Aromatoleum petrolei: one gene and its partner. The protein of the gene in region 2 interacts with the protein of the main gene of each other region in a pairwise test. Links are inferred from orthologs where the notes say so. Each region holds a gene or a part of one and is shown on either strand. Other genes may lie near its edges. The genes, in order: ToN1_RS16810 and ToN1_RS22430.

Region 1 (3,110 bases), 1.2 Mb from region 2 along the record:
CCAGACGGTGCGCTGGCCGACGGGGTCGCGGCGGTAGCGCAGCACCAGCGGGTAGCGTTGCCGCCCGGCGACGTGTGCAAGGTGCACACGGCTGCCGAAGCGGTGCTGGAGGTGCTCGAGGTAGGCGGCGTCGGACAGAGCCAGGAGTTCGGTGGCGCGCCGGGGCGAGGCGACATGCACCAGTGCGTATTGGTGGCCGTGGGGTAGCAACGCGATCGGACCCTCGCTGGTGAAGCGCTCGAAGGCGGTTTCGTCGTGGCCACCCGCGATGCCCACATCGGCGATGATCGCGTGCTGGCCGTAGTCGCGTTCGACGATGTCGGGCGTGCCGGCCTGCAGCCCGCCTTCGGCGCAGGCGACGAGGCGGGCGTTGGCGGCGGCGCCGTGGAGGGTGCTGCCGCTGCCTGCGAGGCTGGCCGTAACTGCGTCTGAGCCGGTTGCAAGTCCGGCGACTTCGGTCTCGTCCATGACCGTGATGCCGGTGCGTTCCAAGGCTTCGCGCAGGACGTCGGCGAGAGCGCCTGCCCGGACGACGTAGCCGAGCGCGGGCAGGCCGTACTCGTCCGCTTCGAGGCGGGTGCGGCCTAAGCCGCCCTGCTGCGATATGTGGATGTGGCGGATGGGCGTCGCCGGCAGGTCATGCCACACGCCCAGGCGTTCGAGCGTGAGGCGTGTGCCGTGGGCGAGCGCGAGCGCGCGCGGGTCCGCGGCGACAGCATCGCGTGGGCGTGCATCAGCCAGCGCGATCGCGAGGCCGCTGTCCTTGAGCGCGAGGGCGAGCGAAAGGCCGACCGGGCCGGCGCCGACGATCAGCAGGTCATGCTGCACCATCGGCGGCCTCGCGCATGAGGTCCTCGATGTCGGCAACCGTGCGGGGTGCCGCTTCGGTGATGTATTCGCAGCCGTCCTCGGTGACCAGGGCGTCGTCCTCGATGCGCACGCCGATGTTCCAGAAGGCTTCCGGCACGCCTTCGGCGGGCCGGATGTAGCAGCCCGGCTCCACCGTCAGCACCATGCCCGGTGCCAGCAGCCGCCAGTCGCCATCGAGTTTGTATTCGCCCGCGTCGTGCACGTCGCGACCGAGCCAGTGGCCGGTGCGGTGCATGTAGAAGCGGCGGTAGTGGCCCTGTTCGAGGACTTCGGCGAGGCTGCCGGAAAGGAGCTTGAGATCCAGCATGCCCTGCGCGAGCACCTCGACGGCGGCGTCGTGCGGCATGTTCCAGTGTGCGCCGGGACGGATGACCGCCTTCGCGGCCGTCTGGGCGGCGAGCACGAGTTCGTAGATGTCGCGTTGCGGGCCGCTGAAGCGGCCGTTCACGGGGAAGCTGCGGGTGATGTCGGAGGCGTAGCCGTCGAGCTCGCAGCCGGCGTCGATCAGCAGCAGGTCGCCGTCGGCCATCTGGCGGTCGTTCTCGATGTAGTGCAGCACGCAGGCGTTGGCGCCGCTGGCGACGATGGACGGGTAGGCGGGGGCCTGGCTGCCGGCGCGGCGGAAGGCATGGAGCAGTTCGGCTTCGATCTCGTACTCGAAGCGGCCGGGGCGGGTCGCGGCCATCGCGCGGCGGTGCGCTTCGCCGGAAATGTCGCCGGCGCGGCGCATGATCGCGATTTCGGCGGCATCCTTGATGATGCGCATCTCGTCGAGTTCGGCGCGCACGTCGCGGATTGCGTGGGGCGGGATCGCGCCGGCGCGGGCATTCGCGCGCACGGTGTTGAGTGCGCGCAGTACGCGGGCGTCCCAGTCGGCCTCGTGGCCGAGGCTGCACCACAGCGCGGGCTGGCCGGACATGAGGTCGGGCAGACGCTGGTCGAGTTCGCCGACGGTCCAGGCCTCGTCGAAGCCGAAATGCTCGCGTGCTGCGTCGGGGCCGTGGCGGTAGCCGTCCCAGATTTCGCGCTCCTCGTTCTTCTCGCGGCAGAACAGGATCGATTTCGGCGTGTCGCCGCCAACCAGCACGACCACCGCCTCCGGTTCGCCGAAGCCGGTCAGGTAGTGGAAATAGCTGTCGTAACGGAACGGGTAATGCGTGTCGCGGTTGCGTGCGCGTTCCGGGGCGGTCGGCAACACCGCGATACCGCCGCCCTGGGCGTTCATGCGGGCGAGCAGGCGCTCGCGGCGGGCGCGGAAAGGGGCGATGTCGAGCGCGAGGGGGGCGAGCTTCGGGGCGAGGGGCATATTCATCGGCAGATTATGGCATGTGGTGTCGGATTCGACCCGACCCGCCGGGGGGCGTTCAGGCGCCGGGTTGTCGCAGCCGGGCGTCGAGCTCGGCGAGCCGCGCCGGGGTGCCGACGTCGAGCCAGTAGCCGGCGTGCGCCGTGCCGCCGACGCACCCGGCGTCCATCGCTTCGCGCAGCAGCGGTCCCAGCGCGGCGCGTGTGCCGGGGGCGATGCCGGCGAACAGGTTCGGGTGGTACACGCCGATGCCGGAGAAGGTGAGTCGCGGTTCGCCGTCGCGATGCAGTCGCCCGTCCGCGAGACGGAAATCCCCGCCGGGGTGGTGTTCCGGGTTAGGCACCATCAGCAGGTGGGCGAGGTCGCCCTCGGCCGAGAGCGTGGTGCCGCGCTCGCGCAGCGTCGCGAGGTCGGCGTCGCAGAACACGTCGCCATTGACGACGAGGAAGGGCGCGTTGCCCAGCAGCGGCAGGGCCTGGCGGATGCCGCCGGCAGTCTCCAGCGCCTCGGCCTCGGCCGAATAGTGCAGGCGCACGCCGAAGCTGCGGCCGTCGCCCAGCGCGGCCTCGATCATCGCGCCGAGGTGAGCGTGGTTGATCGCGATGTCGGTGAAACCGGCGTCGCGCAGGCGTTCGATGTGCCACACGATCAGGGGCTTGCCGCCCGCCCGCAGCAGCGGTTTCGGGCACGCGTCCGTCAGCGGACGCATGCGTTCGCCGCGTCCGGCGGCGAGGATCATTGCACGCATCAGAAGGTGTAGCCGACTTCGACCGGTTCGGGATCGAGGCGGTCGAGCAGCTTCAGCAGTGGCCCGAGGTCGCGGTAGCGCTTGCAGGCGCGGCGCAGGTAGTCCATCACCAGCGGCATGTCGGCGAGGTAGCCGTCCTTGCCGTCGCGATGGTAGAGGCGCGCGAAGATGCCCAGCACCTTGATG
Region 2 (3,293 bases):
CAGGTCGCGCACGAGCGTGTCGGGATCGTCGCCGATGAAGATCGCGCAGACGCCACGCGCAGTGCTGGCTACGAGGATTGCCCCCAGCGAGCACTGGCCGACCGCGAAACGGATCTGCTGCCGCGCCCCGCCGGCGCGGTAGCTGCTCGCCGTCATGCCCAGCGTCCGCCCCGAGTCTTCGTAGAAGCGCCCGCTCGAACCGTAGCCCGCCGCGTAGAGCGCGTCGGTCACCGATGCCCCGTCGTCGAGTTTCGCCCGCATCCTTGCCGCTTGGCAGGCTTTCGCATAGGCGCGCGGGGTCGTTCCCGTGACCGCCTTGAAGACGCGGTGCAGATGGAAAGCGCTCATGTTCGCGAGTCCTGCAAGAGCCTCCAGCGTCGGCGGCGTCTCCGCCTGTTCGATCTGCCGGCACAAGACGGAAACCGCTTCGGCATGCTGCTGTGCGAGCGAAGGCCCGTCCGGTGCGCAGCGCAGGCACGCGCGATATCCCGCACGGAGCGCCTCCTCGCCCGTTGCGAAGAACTCCACGTTCTCCGGCCGCGGGGTGCGTGCCGCGCACGACGGCCGGCAATACACGCCCGTGGTCCGCACCGCGTAGCAGAACGCCCCGTCAGCCGTCGCATCGCGTGCCAGCACCGCCGCCCAGCGCGGATCGGCCGCTGTCGCGGCAGCACGCGCCTCGATTTGCCTGGACATGTTCATCGCCTCGTCAGAATCCGATGAGCCCCACTGTAGACATGCGTACCCCCGGACGCACTCCGGTCCTTGCTTTCGAATTCGACAACACCACAATCACTTCCGCAGCGGCGCGAGCAATCCGGACAAGCCGTTGTGATCCAGCTCGTGCATCAACGCGAGCAGTTGTCCCAGCTTGCCCGGCGGAAAGCCTTCGCGCGCGAACCAGTTCAGGTAATGCCCCGGTAGATCGGCAATCAGCCGCCCTTTGTACTTACCGAACGGCATCGCAGTGCTCACCAGCGCTTCGAGATTCTCCGGATTCACGCGGCCTCCGCACGCTCTCCGGCGATCGCCGCGAGAATCGCCCCCAGCAGGTGCCACACGCGCCCCACCGAAGCAATCTCGACGCGTTCGCCCGGCGCATGGGCGCCGCGTATGGTGGGGCCGAAGGAAACGATCTGCATGTCGGGGTACTTCGCCGCGATGAGCCCGCATTCGAGCCCGGCATGGATCACTTGCACGCGCGATTCCACCCCGTGCTCGCGCCGATACACTTCGCGGCACAGCGCGAGCAGTGGCGAGTCGGTCTTCGGCGCCCAGCCCGGGTAATGCCCCGATGCCTCGGCCGCCGTTCCCGACAGCGCGAAGAGGCTGACGATCTCGTCGCCGAGCGCGCCTGCCGCACCGTCCAGCAGGGAGCGCACCATGAAGCTGGATGTACCGCCATCCGGCTCCAGCGCGACGATGCCGAGGTTGTTCGACGTCTCGACGACACCCGGCACGCTCGGACTGCGGCGACGCACCCCATGCGGCGCCGCATGGAGCGACGCGAGCCACACCGCCTGGTCCGCCGCTGACATCACCGGTTCGGCCTCCGTGACGGGCACCGCCCGCAGGCTCACGCCCTCATCGACGCCCTTCAACTCCTCGCGCAACCGTTCCTGCCACGCTGCCAGCACGAGCGCCAACTCATCGCCGGATCCGGCCCGCAGCGCCACCCGCGCGCGCGCATCGCGCGGCAGCGCGTTGCGCGCCGAACCACCTTCGACCGCACCGAGACGCAGGTCGAAGCGGCGCTCCAGATCGCGCAGCACGCGCACCAGGAGCTTGATCGCGTTGCCCCGCTCCTCATGGATGTCCACGCCAGAATGCCCGCCGCGCAGGCCGTGCAGCTCGACCTGCCACTGCTCCGTCCCAACCGGCGGCTGCTCCGCCCGCCCCTCACGGCGAACATTCACGTCCAGTCCCCCAGCGCAGCCGATATAGAACTCTCCCCATTCCTCCGTGTCCAGGTTCAGCATCAGCCGACCTCGCAGCACATTGGCGTCGAGCCCTTGCGCACCGCCCATTCCGGCTTCCTCATCCACCGTCAGCAAGGCCTCGAGCGGCCCGTGCACGAGCGAATCGTCCTCCAGTGCCGCAAGAATTAGCGCCACGCCGACGCCGTTGTCGGCACCGAGCGTGGTCTCCGCGGCGGCGAGCCAGTCGCCGTCCCGAACCACGCGGATCTCGTCGCGCGAGAAGTCGTGCGCCGATTCGGCCGCCTTCTGGCACACCATGTCCAGATGCGCCTGCAGCACGACGCCCGGCGCCCCTTCGCAGCCCGGACTCGCGGGCTTGCGGATCAGCAGGTTGCCCGCCGGATCGATCGATACCTCCAGTCCGTGCGCCAAAGCGCGCTCGCGCAGCAGGTCGCGCAGCGCGCCCTCTGCCTTGGATGCGCGCGGGATACGGCACAGCGTGGCGAAATGCGCCCACACGGGGGCAGGTTCGAGGCCAGAGAAGACGGGCGAAGCGGAATCGGACATGGCAGGGAGCACGAGGACGGTCAAAGCGGTCAAGTGCGCAATGGTAAGCCAGCCAGACCGCAGGGCACGATCGGCAACTGGCCCTTGCAGACTGGATGGCGCCAAAAATTCCATCGCCATCCACCTTTCCTGAGGCCATACTTTAAATGTGTGGCAACAGCATCGGCGCCCCGCCGGACGCCGTACGAACGGGGGAAGGTCATGAACCAGGACTTCGAAAACATCGAACGCGACGTGGGTGCCGCGATCGACGGCGACCCGGCCAAGGTGGCCGAACGTGTACGGACGATCACGCTCGGGGCACTGTCGCACGGCAAGCTGGACACCGACGCGCTCAAACAGGTCACCGATGCCGTGCTCAGGGGCGCGCAACAAGGCATCGAGCGCCCCGACCGCGAACGCACCGAAGCCATCCGCGAAGCGGTGCGCGGGCTGGACGAGGCCCTCGCAGCAGCCGCCCAGGCGACACTGCTCGCCGTGAAGGAGGCCGTCGGACGCGGCAGCGAGTATTCGCGCCAGGAAATCCGCGGCACGCTCGACCAGCTTGGGGCGATGGAATCGAACTTCCTGCGCACGCTGGCCGACGCGGGGCGTGGCGCAACCGGACTCGCGCGCTCCACTCTCCACGAACTAGCCGAGCACGCGCGCAACAGCGGCACCGCGGTCGGCGGCCGCGTCGCGAACGCGGGAGCCGACCTCACGCGTGCCGTCGCAGAGCTCACCCGCGAGCAGCTGCAAAGCGGCGTTCAGACGCTGCGCAACGAGGCGGGCCTGCTCGCCGCACTCGCCTCGGGGATGCTCAGGGGC

Evidence for each region.
Region 1: the proteins of ToN1_RS22430 (region 2) and ToN1_RS16810 interact in binary tests that used the Escherichia coli proteins (3 or more experiments, as listed by UniProt). The link is inferred for Aromatoleum petrolei from one-to-one orthologs.

What each region holds. Positions count from the first base shown.
Region 1 is NZ_CP059560.1:3,700,585-3,703,694, forward strand. What follows is about bases 1-2,795. They hold ToN1_RS16810 (aminopeptidase P N-terminal domain-containing protein), read right to left. Parts: upstream 2,183-2,795; coding sequence 818-2,182; downstream 1-817. Other genes in these bases: ToN1_RS16805 (FAD-dependent monooxygenase), read right to left, coding at 1-831; murU (N-acetylmuramate alpha-1-phosphate uridylyltransferase MurU), read right to left, coding at 2,235-2,795. In the rest of the region: more of murU, read right to left, coding at 2,796-2,915; ToN1_RS16820 (aminoglycoside phosphotransferase family protein), read right to left, coding at 2,924-3,110.
Region 2 is NZ_CP059560.1:4,898,987-4,902,279, reverse strand. Bases 243-3,220 are described here. They hold ToN1_RS22430 (aminoacyl-histidine dipeptidase), read right to left. Parts: upstream 2,487-3,220; coding sequence 999-2,486; downstream 243-998. Other genes in these bases: ToN1_RS22425 (DUF6781 family protein), read left to right, coding at 2,688-3,220; ToN1_RS22435 (DUF3820 family protein), read right to left, coding at 793-1,002; ada (bifunctional DNA-binding transcriptional regulator/O6-methylguanine-DNA methyltransferase Ada), read right to left, coding at 243-696. Outside these bases: more of ada, read right to left, coding at 1-242; more of ToN1_RS22425, read left to right, coding at 3,221-3,293. UniProt on the Escherichia coli protein: Dipeptidase with broad substrate specificity. Requires dipeptide substrates with an unblocked N-terminus and the amino group in the alpha or beta position.